Regions from separate parts of the Lysinibacillus sp. FW12 genome, predicted to be linked through region 2. Evidence: riboswitches for the same ligand, from Rfam matches in the RefSeq annotation. Region 2 holds a riboswitch; each other region holds the start of a gene.
The links. A riboswitch is a leader RNA that binds a small molecule or an ion and turns the genes downstream of it on or off. The one in region 2 is predicted to bind S-adenosylmethionine.

Region 1: linked by a shared signal. The riboswitch ahead of SJW71_RS03435 (bifunctional homocysteine S-methyltransferase/methylenetetrahydrofolate reductase) and the one ahead of SJW71_RS21810 (MetQ/NlpA family ABC transporter substrate-binding protein) in region 2 are both predicted to bind S-adenosylmethionine.
Region 3: linked by a shared signal. The riboswitch ahead of SJW71_RS02145 (cyclase family protein) and the one ahead of SJW71_RS21810 (MetQ/NlpA family ABC transporter substrate-binding protein) in region 2 are both predicted to bind S-adenosylmethionine.
Region 4: linked by a shared signal. The riboswitch ahead of SJW71_RS15715 (YezD family protein) and the one ahead of SJW71_RS21810 (MetQ/NlpA family ABC transporter substrate-binding protein) in region 2 are both predicted to bind S-adenosylmethionine.

The regions. Positions count from the first base shown of each region.
Region 1 covers NZ_CP139094.1:658,723-662,800, forward strand. Annotated here, with positions in the region: gene SJW71_RS03430 (protoporphyrinogen oxidase) at 50-1,444, shown strand; SAM riboswitch class I at 1,544-1,643, shown strand; gene SJW71_RS03435 (bifunctional homocysteine S-methyltransferase/methylenetetrahydrofolate reductase) at 1,732-3,579, shown strand; gene metH (methionine synthase) at 3,572-4,078, shown strand, end outside.
Region 2 covers NZ_CP139094.1:4,256,843-4,260,920, reverse strand. Annotated here, with positions in the region: gene SJW71_RS21820 (methionine ABC transporter permease) at 1-472, opposite strand, end outside; gene SJW71_RS21815 (methionine ABC transporter ATP-binding protein) at 465-1,490, opposite strand; gene SJW71_RS21810 (MetQ/NlpA family ABC transporter substrate-binding protein) at 1,583-2,413, opposite strand; SAM riboswitch class I at 2,503-2,608, opposite strand; gene SJW71_RS21805 (PPC domain-containing DNA-binding protein) at 2,731-3,234, shown strand; gene SJW71_RS21800 (pyridoxal phosphate-dependent aminotransferase) at 3,275-4,078, opposite strand, start outside.
Region 3 covers NZ_CP139094.1:406,516-410,593, reverse strand. Annotated here, with positions in the region: gene SJW71_RS02155 (MFS transporter) at 1-541, shown strand, start outside; gene SJW71_RS02150 (hypothetical protein) at 735-1,133, shown strand; SAM riboswitch class I at 1,228-1,335, shown strand; gene SJW71_RS02145 (cyclase family protein) at 1,419-2,156, shown strand; gene SJW71_RS02140 (DedA family protein) at 2,186-2,782, opposite strand; gene SJW71_RS02135 (Cof-type HAD-IIB family hydrolase) at 2,877-3,650, opposite strand; gene SJW71_RS02130 (DUF2225 domain-containing protein) at 3,987-4,078, shown strand, end outside.
Region 4 covers NZ_CP139094.1:3,008,713-3,012,790, reverse strand. Annotated here, with positions in the region: gene SJW71_RS15725 (TetR/AcrR family transcriptional regulator) at 96-689, shown strand; gene SJW71_RS15720 (DUF418 domain-containing protein) at 682-1,776, shown strand; SAM riboswitch class I at 1,947-2,043, shown strand; gene SJW71_RS15715 (YezD family protein) at 2,113-2,268, shown strand; gene SJW71_RS15710 (flavin reductase family protein) at 2,359-2,844, opposite strand; gene SJW71_RS15705 (VOC family protein) at 3,002-3,787, shown strand.

The sequences.
Region 1 (4,078 bases), 1.0 Mb from region 2:
TGAAAATAGGTTTATACTGTAGAAAGAACTAATAATAGGGGCGGTTTATATGAAAACAGTTGTTGTATTAGGTGGCGGAATTACAGGATTATGCACAATGCATTACTTACAACGTCAAGTGAAGGAGAATAATCTAGATGTTCGTCTAGTACTTGTAGAGAAAAATACATATCTAGGTGGTAAGTTACATTCGGCATATGAAGAAGGATTTATTATGGAAACAGGTGCTGATTCTATTGTCGCTCGCCATAAAGGTGTTATGGAGCTAGTGCAGGAGCTTGATTTTGAAGATAATCTAGTTTATAACGAAACCGGCATTTCTTATATTTACACAAATAATGAACTACATGCTATTCCAGCTGATTCTACATTTGGTATTCCAATGAGCTTGGCATCCTTAGAGGAAAGCACATTAATATCAGAGCAAGGAAAGCAGGAAGCATTAAAGGATTTGACATTACCAAACAAAGGCTTTACAAAGGAAAGTTCAATTGGCGAGTTCTTAACCTACTATTTAGGAGAGGAACTAGTAAAAAACCAAATTGCACCAGTTCTAGCAGGTGTGTATTCAGGTGATTTACATCAGCTTTCAATTGCTTCTACTTTACCGTATTTAATTGATTATAAGAATGATTATGGAAGTATCATTAAAGGTTTTGATGCGAACCGTGAGCAATTTGTTAAAGCTGCCAATAAAAAATTTATATCATTTAAAAATGGTTTAACTTCTTTAATCGATCGACTTGAGCAAACATTAACCAATGTTGAAATTATCAAGGGTGTCGCTACTTTACATGTTCAAAAACAGGAAGACCGCTATACAATTTCATTAGCAAATGGTGAAAATATCGGAGCAGATTATGTTGTGCTTGCACTACCGAATGAAGCTGTTCAAAGCCTCATGAAGGATGAATCATTAAACCGTTATTTTAATCAATTTACTACTGCGTCAGCCATTACCATATACTTAGGCTTCGATGTACCAGACGCGAAATTGCCAGCAGATGGAACGGGCTATATTGTCTCTCATAATTCTAACGTTACTTGTAATGCAGCAACTTGGACAAGTCGTAAATGGAAGCATACATCGAGAGACAATAAATTACTTGTACGACTCTTCTATAAGAGTATTAACCCAGCGTATGAACAACTACGTACCATGACTGATGAAGAATTGGTAACCGTTGCTTTAGAGGATGTTCGAAAGAGCTTGGGAATAGAAGAGGATCCAACCGTAGTAAATGTAACAAAATGGATTGATCAAATGCCTAAATACGACTTAGCTCACAGAGAAGCGTTACAAGGGTTGCTTCAGGAACTGAACAAAAACTATCCAAATTTAGCTATAGCAGGCTGTTCATATTTTGGTGTAGGTATCGGAGCTTGCATTCAAAATGGGAAAAAAATTGGTGAGGAGCTTGCAGAGGAACTATCCAGTTTCTAAGATTTTAAGTTAAAAATTACTTTGTTACGTGAAATACTCTTGACTCATTCGTCAGTAAACGATATGATTCTTTTAATTATTTAAAAAATTCATACTTAATTCTTATCAAGAGAAGCAGAGGGACTGGCCCATTGAAGCTTCAGCAACCAACTTATTGTCAGGTGCTAAATCCAGAAGACCGTTGAGTCGAAGATGAGAAGGAACAACAATGCTGAATCGTTAAAGCCTTCTTTTTTATGAAAGAAGGCTTTTTATTATACAGAGACATAGGAAGAGAGGCTAGTTTTATGGGATTGCTTGAGAAGTTAAACACGCATGTATTGACGGCGGATGGTGCAATAGGCACAGTTCTTTATGGCTATGGATTGGAATATTGCCATGAGGAAATGAATGTGCAGAGACCAGAGTTAATTGAAAAGATTCATAGAGAATATATTGCGGCTGGTGCTGACATCATTCAAACGAATACGTACGGTGCAAATGCCATCAAATTAGCTCGCTATGGATTAGAATCACGCGTTCAACAATTTAATGAAGCAGCTATTACAATTGCTAAGCGAGCAGCTGCAGATGGAGGTCAATTTGTTTTAGGGACAATAGGAGGTATTCGTGGTATCCGAAAAAGTGATGCAACACTAGAGGAAATATTAGCGACTGTAGAGGAACAAGCAAGTGTTTTACTTGCAGGAAATCCAGATGGCCTCTTACTTGAAACCTATTATGATTTTGAAGAATTAACTGCAACATTAAAAATGTTACGTGCAAAAACAATGTTACCAATTATTGCACAAGTATCTATGCATGAGCCTGGTGTTTTACAAAATGGAATGTCTTTAAATAATGCTTTGCATGAGCTAGAAACACTTGGTGCAGATATCGTTGGTGTCAATTGCCGGCTAGGCCCACATCATACAATACAAGCATTTGAAGGCGTAGAACTTCCTGAAAAGGCATTTATGTCAGCTTATCCGAACGCTTCACTTCTTGACTTAGAAGATGGGCGTGTCGTTTATGAATCGGAGGCTGATTATTTTGGTCGAGCAGCAGTAGAACTACGTGATCAAGGGGTACGCTTGATTGGGGGCTGCTGTGGTACGACACCAAAGCATATAGCGGCAGCAAAAAAATATTTAGAGGAGTTATCACCCGTTCATGAAAAGCATGCGAAACCTGAAAAGATTGAGATCGTTCGAGAAGCAGAGCCTCCTAAGTATGAGCCTCTTCATGAAAAAGTAAAACGTGAACGATCTGTCATTGTAGAACTGGATACACCTAGACATTTAGAAATTGATGGATTCCTTGTAGGAGCAAAACAATTGTATGATGCTGGCGCAGATGTAGTCATGATGGCAGACAATTCTCTAGCCTCTCCTCGTATTAGCAATATTGCAATGGGAGCATTGTTGAAGAATACACATGGCGTACGTCCTCTAACACATATTACATGTCGAGATCGTAATTTAATCGGTCTGCAATCACATTTAATGGGATTAAATGCTTTAGGAATTCATGATGTCTTAGCTGTTACGGGTGATCCAACAAAAGTTGGGGACTTCCCAGGTGCGACAAGCGTTTATGATGTATCCTCGATGGAGCTAATCCAATTAATTAAGCAGTTAAATGAAGGGGTCTCTTTCTCTGGTAAACCCCTTCGAAAAAAAGCAAATTTTTCAGTGGCTGCTGCATTTAATCCAAACGTTCGTGTGTTAGACCGTGCTGTGGCACGTTTAGAAAAGAAAATCGAACATGGTGCAGATTATTTTATTTCACAGCCCGTGTATACGAAGGAAAAAATTGTGGAAATTTACGAGGCAACAAAGCATCTACAAGCACCGATATATATTGGGATTATGCCCGTTACGAGTTATAAAAGTGCAGAGTTTTTACACCACGAGGTGCCTGGCATCAAATTATCAGAAGATGCCTTAGCAAGAATGAAGGCTTGTGGTGAAGATAAAGAACGTGCAACAGCTGAGGGTATTGCCATTGCAAGGGAATTAGTAGAGGTGGCTGCGCAATATTTTAATGGTATTTACCTTATTACACCTTTTTTACGCTATGATGTGACACTAGAGTTGATGAAATATATTGAGCAATTGGATGAACAAAAAAAAGGAGTAAGTATACATGGCTAAGCACTTGATTGAAGAGCAATTAGAGAAACGTATTTTAATTCTTGATGGCGCAATGGGAACAATGCTACAAAATGAAAACTTATCGGCAGATGATTTTGGTGGAGAGGAGCTCGATGGGTGTAATGAAAATCTTGTGCTTACTAGACCTGATGTTATAGAGAAAATTCATCTTAAATATTTAGAGGCTGGCGCAGATATCATTTGTACGAATACATTTGGTGGAACTCCTCTTGTGTTAAATGAATACGATCTGGGTGCAAAAGCGGAAGAGATTAATAAACGTGCAGTTGAAATTGCTCGCCAAGCGGTGGATAAATTTACAACATCGGATTGGCCGCGATTTGTAGCTGGAGCTATGGGACCAACAACAAAAACATTATCCGTAACTGGCGGTATTACATTTGATGAGCTCGAGGAAAATTTCTTTATCCAAGCGAAGGCCTTAATTGAGGCAGGAGCAGATGTGCTGTTATTGGAAACAAGTCAGGATATGCTGAAT
Region 2 (4,078 bases):
TCGTTAAGCCTAAAATAATCGATGGGCGTGCTTCACGTAATAGGACATGCCAAATAATATGGCGACGTTTTATGCCCATTGCTGTATAAGCTTCTACCACACCTGAATCCACCTCTAAAAGAGCAGATTCCATTAAGCGTGCAATATAAGGAGCTGTATAAACAACTAGTGGGACTATAACACCTTTAACACCAATCGTTGTACCAACAATTAATTTGGTAAATGGTAAGATGAAGAATAATAAAATGATAAATGGAACAGAACGAATAATATTGATGATGAGATTAAAAAGCTGATAGATAATTTTATTTTCAAAGGATTGACCTGGTCGTGTTAAAACGATTAATAGCCCTAAGGGAATACCAATTAGAATGGAGAAGAGTAGCGAGATTCCGACCATTTGGAATGTTTCGATAATTGATTTTCCAATGACATCTGACCAATCTGAAAAGAAGCTTTGAATACTACTCATTGAATTCGCCTCCTAATTCTTCTACCGCAACACCATTTTCTGTAAAATAGGTTAGGGCCTTTTGGACGATATGGGTTTCTCCATGTAAATGCACCACGATGTTCCCAACAATGCCGTTTTTTAATTCAATAATATTAGCTGTTAAAATATTCGGTTGCACATCGTACACCTTCGTGACTTCTGCTAGTAATGGCTTACCCGTACTTTCACCAAGGAATGTTAAACGAATGACACTTCCTGAAACGTTTAACTGCTCAATGAGTGAAGGGGATAAATTACGCTGAGAAATTGTATTTAAAAACTTTCTAGTAGTAAGGTGCTTCGGTTTTGCAAAAAGCTCAATAGCAGTACCAAACTCCACGACCTTACCTGATTCGAGAACAGATACCTCATCACATATTTTCTGAATGACATTCATTTCATGTGTGATGAGTAGGATCGTAATGCCTAACTCGCGGTTAATTTTTAACAACAATTCAAGGATGGCCTCGGTCGTTTCAGGATCGAGTGCACTTGTTGCCTCGTCACTAAGTAAAATCTCTGGCTCTTGTGCTAAGGCACGTGCAATAGCAACTCGTTGCTTTTGCCCACCAGAAAGTTGATTAGGATAGCTATCCAGTTTCTCTGTTAATCCTACAATTTCGGCGTATTTTGCTACACGGTTTTTTACTTCCTTGTCGTTATAGCCTAGTAGTTTTAAAGGCACGGCAATATTGTTGTAAACTGTTGCAGTTTTTAATAGATTAAAATGTTGGAAAATCATTCCTATTTTTTGTCGTGTTTGACGTAATTCATTTAGCGAAAGGGCTGTAATGTCCACATTGTCTATCAGTACTTTTCCCGAAGTAGGACGTTCCAGTAAATTGACACATCGAATAAGTGTACTTTTACCAGCACCACTATAGCCGATAACCCCATGAATTTGTCCCTTTTTCACATGAAGATTGATTCCATCCACAGCTTTAATGATCCCTTTTTTCGTCTTAAATTCTTTCGATATATTTTGTAATTGAATCATACGATATTGCTCCTTTCTCGTCCTTCTAAAAGTGAGAATCTGCTCGTTTTCTCATGAGGAATACGGCAGATTCTTCTGCTAATAGAAGCATATTACCAGCTAGGAATCACAGAACCTTTGAATTCTTCTTCAATGAATTGACGTACTTCCTCAGATTGGTAAGCCTCAACAAACTTTTTAATGGTTGGGTCGTTTTCATTTTCAGCACGTACTACAATGTAATTCACGTATGGTGAGTCAGTAGATTCTAATAGAATAGAGTCTTCTTTAGGATTAATGCCGGCTTCTAGTGCGAAGTTTGTATTAATGGCTGCTACATCTACTTCACTAAGCTGTTTAGGAATTTGAGCCGCCTCTAGTTCAATGAACTGTAAATTCTTTTTATTTTCTTCAACGTCACGGATAGAGGCTGTTAAGTCTGCACCATCCTTTAGCTTAATATAGCCAGCTTCTTGTAAAACAAAGAGGGCACGGGCCCCATTTGTTGGGTCGTTCGGTAAGCCAAATGTGGCACCATCAGGAATATCATCAAATGATTTATATTTTTCAGAGTAAATACCCATTGGATTTAAAATAGTTTTGCCTACTGGTACTAAATCTGTATCGTGATCTTTATTAAATGTGTCCAAGAAAGGCTCATGTTGGTAGCTGTTTGCATCGAGATCGCCTTCAGCTAACGATGTATTTGGTAAAACATAATCAGAAAACGACTTTAGCTCAACTTCTAAGCCTTTTTCTTTTGCTACTTTAGCTGCTACTTCTGCAATTTGCTCGTGTGGACCAGAAGTGACACCAACGACGATTTTATTTTCATCGATTGCCTCAGCTTGACCTTTACTATCTTCTTTAGAGCCACAGCCTGCTAGAGCTGCTACTAATGTAAGACTTGCTAAACCTACTAAAAATTTATTTTTCTTTTTCATGAAAATGACCTCCAAAATGTTTTTATCGGTTTTTTGAAAATAAAAAAACTCTCTTACAAACTAAGAGAGGCTCATGAAAAAGACGTCCTCTCTTATCTATCAAACGAAATTCGTTTGCAGGATTTAGCACCTTCCTTTTAAAAAGGAGGTTGCCGAGCTTCATAGGGCCAGTCCCTCAGCTACTCTTGATAAGAGATTTATAATATTTTTTTGTAATTCCGATAGAACTAATATAATTTATGGGGTATAGTAAGTCAATAAATATTTTTAAAATTTTTTATATTATTATAATTTTTTGTTATGAAAGAGGGAGAACAATGTCTGTAAGAGTAAATTATGGAATTGGTTCATTTGGCAAGGTTATTAGTGCTCGTATTCTAATGGGGACAGACATCATGGAAGGAATTGAGGCGCTCTGTGAGGAGAATCAAATAGAGTCTGCTACAATTGTAAGTTGTATTGGGAGCTTCCAAAAAAGTAGCTTTGTTTATTTAGTACCTGATGAAACATCGCACATTAAAGTCCGTTTTAGTGAAGTCATTGAAAAAGAGGGACCACTCGAATTTATTCAAGGATCTGGTGTTGTCTGTAAACGAGATGGAGGATATGAAACACATTTCCATGGTTCGATGAGTGATCAATGGGGTGTAGTATCAGGTGGACACTTTCTGAAAGGTAGAAATCCCGTTATTACAGCGGACATTGTACTGGCTGAGATTCAAGGCGTTCAGCATATTCGTAGATTGGATGAAGAAACAGGCCATATACAATTTTATCCGCTAGAGCAAGGTTTAGAGCTACCAAGAAAAATCGAAAAATAGCATGCCCTGTAGAGAATGTATGCTACAGGACATAGTAGTATTAAGCGGTAAATAATTGTAATTGTTCAATTCTGTGAATGGCTTCACGTAAGCGTTCCTCGCTGACAAGTAAGCCAACACGTATATACCCTTCGCCATATTGACCGAAGCCATTGCCTGCGGCTACTGCAATATCAGCTTTTTCTAGCAATAAATCAGCAAATTGTTCACTAGTGTAGCCTACAGGTACAGGAAGCCAAGCAAAAAAGGAGCCCTTCGGAGCCGTAACTTGCCAGCCAATTCTTTGAGCTTCTTCAATTAATACATTTCGACGACGTTCATAAGTAGCCCTTAGTTCATCTGCACATTCTTGAGAAGCTGTTAGTGCCACTGCTGCTGCTTGCTGAATTGCAGGGAATTGACTACAAAACAAATGATCTTGAACGAGATTAATAGCCGCAATAATATCGGCGTTACCAACGGCGAAGCCTATACGCCAGCCAGCCATATTAAAGGTTTTCGATAGTGTATACATTTCAATACCAATGTCTTTTGCACCCTCTGCCTGTAGGAAGCTAATAGGTTTATTGCCATCAAATCCTATTGCCCCATAAGCAAAATCATGTGATACGATAATATTATGTTCCTTGGCAAAGCGAACAGTCTCTTCGAAAAATGCCAGTGTTGCTGTACCACCTGTAGGGTTATTCGGGTAATTTAAATAAAGTAGCTTGGCTTTTTCTTTCACTTCATTAGGTAATGCATGATAATCAGGTAAGAAATTATTTTCAGCAAAAAGTGGCATAACCTCAAAATTTACATCACCTAATACTACACCTGATAAGTAGTCTGGATAGCCTGGGTC
Region 3 (4,078 bases), 750 kb from region 2:
CATTACAGCAATTGGATATGGTGGGGCCTTTGTAGTCTATACGTATGTTTCTCCTATTTTAGAGCAATATATGGGCTATTCCCCACATGCAGTAGTGATTATATTAGTTGTCTATGGTATTTGCGTTGCTATTGGTAATACATTAGGAGGCCATTTTGCTAACCAAAATCCACTACGTTCCATCTTTATAATTTTTGTTGGACTTGCCTTAGCGTTACTTGGTATTGGCTTCACTCTTGAATCACCGATTATCGGATTAATCATGGTACTGACAATGGGATTATTTATGTTCATGAATGTCCCAGGATTACAGTTATATGCTGTTCTACTGTCTGAAAAATATGTGCCGTCAGCTATTTCTATGGCTTCAGCATTAAACATTTCTGCTTTTAACATTGGTATATTTTTAGGATCCTATATTGGAGGTTTTATTATTCGCCATCAATCATTAGCACATACGCCTCTTTATGGATTCCTAATGGTTATGCTAGCAGCGATTGTTACATTATTATGGTTGCTTTTCGATAATAAAAAACGATAATATTGTTAGTCCGTTTATCTAGCATTTACTTGATATTTTAGTAATTTAAACATCGGTATATATACAATATTGATAAAAAGGAAGCTCCCTGTGGCTTCCTTTTTGTGTTATAAGTAAGACAAGAATGGAGTTACACCTAAATTCGCTTGAATACATAAGATAAGATATCAGCTATAGGATAGGAGGAATTCCATTGTATTACAATCCTTATCCGTATTTCGTTCATCCCTATCATTACTCAGCGCCACCAATGGCCAACCACCTTGCTGTAAGATCCTTTCCCCAACATCTTGCAATGCTGACCAACAATCCCTTTCCACCTGTTGATACACATAAATTAAAATCATCGGTTACACGGATAAAGGCAATTATGCAGCAAGCCCAATTACTGACGGATAAAATTGAAAGCTCCCAGCAATTTGCCCATGATTTAATGAATGCAGCACAACTTTCAAATAAAGCAGAAGTGGAGAAATTAATTTCATCCACAGGTATTACGATGAAATTCGAAACGAACTATACACCTGATAGTTTTAGAATACGTCTAATTGATAATGGCTGTTGTGGTGTCATATTGAATTTAAATTGGTGAAAAAAACTCTAACCTTGTATCCCTATTGAACTTGTAAACTATAGAAAACTATGATAAAGTGTTTGTATTATTATTTCTGAAAATTCTTATATTTTTCTTATCAAGAGAGACGGAGGGATTGGCCCGATGAAGTCTCAGCAACCAGCTCAACAGTATGGTGCTAATTCCAATTGGCCTAATTCCAAAGCCTTGAAGATGAGAAGATGAACTACCGTTGTTTATTCAGGAGTCCTCTTCTATAGGGGGCTCTTTTTTTACTACTATTTTAAGAAAGCAGGGAAAACGATGTCTAATGAATTATTACAAGCATTACAATTATTAAAATCTAAACAATGGGTCGATTTAACACATACATTCGGCCCTAACTCACCCCATTTTTTCATGTTCGAAGATGCAAAATTTGAAACATTATTCTCTCACGATGATGGGTTCTTTGCACAACAGTTCACTTTCCCTGGTCAATATGGTACGCATATCGACCCACCCATTCATTTTGTGCGAGACACACGGTACCTTGAAGAGCTCGATTTAAAAGAGCTTGTTCTTCCCCTTGTTGTCATTGATAAGTCCGAAGAAGCTGCTAGCAATCATGATTTTTCTTTAAGTGTTCAAGATATACTTGAGTTTGAAGCACAGCACGGAAAAATTGAGGCAGGTACCTTTGTAGCGCTACGTACCGATTGGAGTAAACGTTGGCCAGATAAGGAAACATTCAGCAATAAAGATGCGGAAGGATATAACCATATTCCAGGTTGGGGCTTAGAGGCTTTACAATTTTTACTGACGGAACGTAAAGTTAGTGCGATTGGTCACGAAACATTCGATACTGATTCAGCAGCTGATTTTCGTAAAAATGGCAAACTAGATGGTGAATACTTTGTGCTCGAACAAGACACTTATCAAATTGAGTTAATGACTAATTTAGACAAGCTACCTGCAACAGGTGCAATTATTTTTAATATTGTACCTAAACCAGAAAAAGCATCTGGATTCCCTGTTCGCTCCTTTGCTATTTTGCCATAACTTAAAAGTCGGTATAGAGATACCGACTTTTATTTTTGTACATTTCTTTTTTTGAATATAAAGTAAACGACGAACATTAATAGAACAAATAATAGGATGAGATACATACTATAATGGGATAAGTAGTAACCAACAAACCGCCATTTCTCTCCAAGCATTTTCCCTAACGTTATAAATGTGAATGTCCAGATAAATGCTCCTGTATAGGCAAAGAACGCAAACTTTTTATATGGATAATTATTAATAGCCGCAATATACGCTGTTATGTGGCGGACACCAGGGATAAAATAGCCTATTAACAATAAGATAGGTCCAATTTTGGCAAACATTTTTTTCGTAAAATCAATTTTTTGTTCAGTTATATGAATTTTTGGCCCATACTTTTGTAGTAATGGTAAGCCAAATCGATAACCAATATAGTAGCTTAAAGTAATACCTCCAACTGCGCCAATCATGGCACTTAATAATGCAGGGATATGTTCAAGGCTTTCCCGATAAACACTATAACCTACATATGTTAAGAAAACCTCATCAGGAAGTGGCAATCCAACTATACCTCCAATTAGGATTACGATAATGCCAAAATACCCGTAATGTTCAATTAGAGATTGCACGTGATGTGCCATAAACTATCCCACCTAAAAATTTTTTAACTATAAAATATACAGGTTTCATTATAATCAAACTGCGGAAAACAGAAGAAGCAACTTGAAGATTGTTTTAAATTATTTGAAGCTGACGCAAAGCAAAGTCAATACCGCCCTCGGTAGATTTCTTTGTAACAAAATCAGCAACGTTTTTCAAAGCTAAGCTTCCATTTCCCATAGCAATTCCTAATCCTACCAGCTCCAGCATATCCATATCATTATCCCCATCTCCAAAAGCAATGGCATTTTTAGAATCAATGTTAAAATAATCTAGTACTGCTTGAACAGCTATTGACTTGGAAACATCCTGCTGTAGTACATTCACAATATAAGGATGCCATCGCTGCCATAATATATTCGGAAATTGACTAACATATCTTTTTTCTCCCTGTTCATCTGTATATAGACACATGAGAAAAACTTCCTCATTCGTAATTTTTTCATTTATAACCGGAAAATCTCCCAAAGACAATGTTTCCTGCATAGCATGTAAAGCAGCTGGACTTTGTATGCTATTCATCGCTAGCTGCTCTGTAAAAAATGTTAAGCTATGCTGTTGTTCCATTGCAAAAGCCTCAACATTTTGGACAATCTCTTTAGCAATAGGCGTTTTATGTAGGACAAGATCATGATGTTTCACATATGCACCATTTGCCGTAATAAAGGTCTCTATCCCCAACTCTTCCAACTCACGGCACATGGATAAAGGTCTTCCTGTAGCTGCTACAAGGTGAATTCCCTTATTCTTTAACAAATCAATTGCCTGCTTTGTACTTTCTTCTACACAGCCATCCTCATAATTGATGAGTGTGCCGTCTACATCAAAAAACACTATTTTATAGTTCAACTTGAATCATCCTCCAAAACAATACTTTTGAACCACACAAAAAAAATCCCTTTAACGATTACTAATAAAATATTTGTACGTATTTCGACAAACTTTCAACCATCTATATAACTTACATTAACAGCACCGATAAATACTATTAAAGGAACAGTTCTAGTGACAATTAATTAATAATGTAATGATTATTTTTATTTTAATAATTCTAAAGAAGTATACCAAAGAACACAGAATTGTTAAAATAAAAGATAATCATTTAAATATATTGAATGATACTTTTTAACGAATAGATAGAACAAAAGAAATAATTTTCTAAAGCAGGCAAAGGAGTTGATTCTTATGGCATTTAACATTTATTACTACGAAAGTAGTGTAGATTGCAAATTTTGCAAAAGGCATTTTACAACATATAAAGTACGCCCTAATCGATA
Region 4 (4,078 bases), 1.2 Mb from region 2:
TGTGGAGAGGGTTTACTTCTGCACAGTTTTTTTGTTGTGAAAAATTGGATCTTCGTATATTATTTACTTAACGGTCGGTAAAAAAGGAGGCCCTTATGGGAAATAGAGAACAAACCTTTCAAAAAATTTTAGAAGTTGCCTATGTGATGTTTGCAGAAAAAGGATTTGAGAAAACGAGCTTAGCTATGATTGCAGCAGAGGTCGGCATATCAAAACCAGCTATTTATTACTATTTTCAATCAAAGGATCAATTAATTTCTTTTTTGTTTGAGGAACTTTATAAAGAAATTCAATATGATATCGTTGTTGATTACAAGGAGCTATCTCCAAGCAATTTCATTGAGAAATTACTGAAGATTGGCTATAAGTCAATTGATGAACAGGACAAAGATCCTTATTTTAATAAAATATTTAGTCAGTATTTGTTATTAGCCGCTCGCGACGACCACTACATGCAACAGTTATTAGTGCTTCAATCAGATTATTTAGCAAGATTTTATGATATTTTACAATACGCAGTGCAACTAGAAGTGCTAGATGAAAGTGCCAACATAGAAGCGAAAGCCCATATGTTAGCCATGCTCTATGATAATATTGGCAATTTTATGTTAACTGGTAGTCAATTGAACTATAAGGCTATTTGGAGGGAGGCAGTACATAGCGTCATTCAAGGGGGAAAAGATGAATAAGCAACTTGGTCATCGTCGTATTGAGGGCTTAGATTTTGCAAGAGCATTAGCAATGTTAGGTATGTTTATTGTAAACTTTGGCGTTATTTCAGGTTCAACTGCCAATGGTTCACAATGGCTCATTCAATTGCAAAGTCTTTTTGAGGGGCGCGCCTCTGCACTATTTGTCATTCTAGCAGGAATAGGGACTGCGCTGATGACGCGGAAAGCAAGGGAAGCAAAGGACCCAATTCTTATTCGCCAAAGTAAGTTAACTTTATGGAAGCGAGCTCTTTTTTTGTTTGTTGTTGGGATGGTTTTATATGTGGTCGGATGGACGGGAGATATTTTACATTATTACGGTGTTTATATGTTTCTTGCAGCTTTGTTGATAGCAACTTCAAAGAAAACCATGCTTTTTACAATTAGTGCGGTGATAATCGTTTCCCAATGGCTACAAATCCAATTCAATTATCTAGTTGGGTGGCATCCAAAATATATTTTATTAGAGTATATAGATTTTTGGACGGTAGAAGGTTTTATGAGAAATTTACTGTTTAATGGCTACCATCCCGTTTTTCCATGGATATCTTTTTTTCTCATTGGGATGATTGTAGGTACCTTAGATTTAACCAATAGGGCATTAAGAAAGAAATTAGTTACGGTAGGTATCTTGTTAGGAGTGATTATAGAAATTTTTTCAAAGGTGATTATTCACTTCTCGACAAAATATTTCTTAGATCATGATAGTGCGTTGTATTTATTTGATACAGGACCAATTCCACCAAATATAATGTATGTTCTATCAAATTCGGCTTCGGCTATTGTGATAATAGTAGGTTGTATGTATTTTGTAGAAACTTTCAAAAATAAAGTAATAGAAGCAATCATTAAAACGGGTCAATTGTCCTTAACACACTATGTTGGCCATGTCTTTATTGGCATCACTGTGTTAGAAGTTTTCGATTTATCGAATAATCTAACAGTCGTTTTTTCAATGCTCTATGCATGTTGTTATTTTTTAGGCTGTGTGTTTTTTTCGATATGGTGGAGGACTATCCATCAACGTGGTCCAATTGAACTCATTTTGAGAAAATGGTCCAATTAAAAAGTTTGAGAGTAGTCATCTATTTACTACTGATTTGGCATAAAATACATTCATATCGACTCATACAAACGTAGAAGATTGATATTACAGAGTATTCAGCTAGGTTTTCTAATATTTTATATTGACATTCGTATAGTAGAATTATAGAATTATTGTCAAGAAACGCAGTACTCTTATCAAGAGAGGTGGAGGGACTTGGCCCAACGAAGCCTCGGCAACCGAAAAGTTAGGTGCCAAATCCAACAGATGGTATCTGAGAGATAGGAGGGGCTATCAATCAGTTTGATGCGTTGGCCTCTTTTGTACAACAAGAATGAAAAAGAAGGGGTGTATCGTATGGCTCAATCAGTAAAGGTAGATGATAAAAAATTAGAGGCAATTGCCAAGGCAATTCAAAATCTTGAATTTGGTGAAGTGCATATTACGATCCAAGATGGTGTTATTGTGCAAATTAATAGGCTTGAAAAACAGAGATTTCCGCAGAAAAAATAACATTGATTTCAGTTGAACGATGTCAAAAGGCCACCAATAAGCATGAAGGATTTCCTTTGCTTACAAGTGGCCCTTTTTTTGTCTAAAAAATTAACTATAAAAGCTTTTTGGTATTTGCCCAATATGACGGCGATGGTATAGTAACGGTTCTTTTTGCCCGTTTGTAATGTCTTGCACATGCCCAATAAAAATGGTATGGTCGCCAGCATCTATTTGCTGAAACGTTTTACATTGTAAAATAGCTGCTGTATCATGTAAAATCGGTAGACCTAAAGATGAAGTGGACCACTGTGCCTGTGCAAAACGATCAGGGATTTTACTGGCAAATAGTGTACATAAATGTTCTTGGTCGCTTGCTAAAATATTGACCGCGAAATGAGAAGCATTCGTAAAATAAGAATGAAGCTGAGAATTTTTATCGAGTGACCACAAAATAAGGAGCGGGTCGATTGAAACAGATGCAAAGGAATTGACGGTTAAGCCTATAGGTTTTGTTTCATGACTTGTTGTGACAACTGTAACGCCTGTAGGGTAATTACCTAATGCCAATTTAAAAGCAGCTACTTGATCTGTCATTCAAATATCACCTCTTTATTAATATAAATTAGTTCACGGAGTAAGTAGGTAAAATGAACTTTTTTTTCATATCCTACTAGTAACTCCTTTTCTTGAGTAAATTTTAAACCAATTAAACATACAGGTAAAGGTAATGGGGAAAGAAAGGGGAATTGCCATGACTTTATATTTTGATCACCTGGTTCACCAAGTGGAATCACCAGAAAATATAAAGGTTTTCTTCAATAAACGAAATGTCCACACAGTGAATGGTGGGCAGCACACGATGTGGGGGACTTATAATACGTTAAGCTACTTTGGCTTAAGCTATATTGAACAAATTGCTATCTATGATCGTGATTTATTTGAGCAGGCGGCACAATACCCATATTCCTTACATTATACGTTTAAACGTGATCAAGAGCGCCAAGGATTTTCACGAATAGCCTTGCGTACCAAAAAAATTGAGGAAGAGGGTCAACGCTTACGAGCATTAGGTTATGATGTATATGGGCCGGATGCTTGCAGTCGAACAAGACCGGATGGCACTGTTGTGAAGTGGAAGCTTCTCCATTTTGGCAAACCAGATCTTCTCATTGATTTTCCATTTTTAATTGAATGGGCAGAGGAAGATGAGGAACGTCTGTCACAATTAGTGACAAGCGGTGCTATTGATACAAAACAAGCGATTACAATGGAATCAATCCAATTGTATGTCAAGGATATACGAAGAACAGTTCGTTTATGGCAGGAGGTATTGCAGCTACCAGAGCCTGTGCAACATGAGCAGTTCATCTCGTTACAGCTCCCGAATATCCGATTGGATTTTTATGAGGAAGAGGTTGCAGTAGCTATGACACTTGGTCATATAAAAGAAGGGCCATTTGGTGTGACATTAAAAGATCCTCATCGAACAAAGGAAACATTAGTATGTCCTGGCGCTTTTTATTGGATTAATCGATAATTACAATATCCACTTCATATGCTGAAATGGATTCAGACTGTAGACAAACTCGATGAATTTTGAGTTTGCCTACAGTCTTTTTTCTTTTACAATGAAATAAAGCTAAGCTATTGATTTCCACAATGGACGGACGCTTTCCGCGGGTGAGGTCGAGCTGCTTCCCTCGCTTCGCTCAGTCCAGGATCTCGACTTTTCCGCTTTTCCCGCAGGAGTGCCGCCCTTCGTTCCGCAGTTTTCTTATAGCTTTTTTGAAATTATTTCAAGTGTAATTCCCTTTTGTCATGCTATATG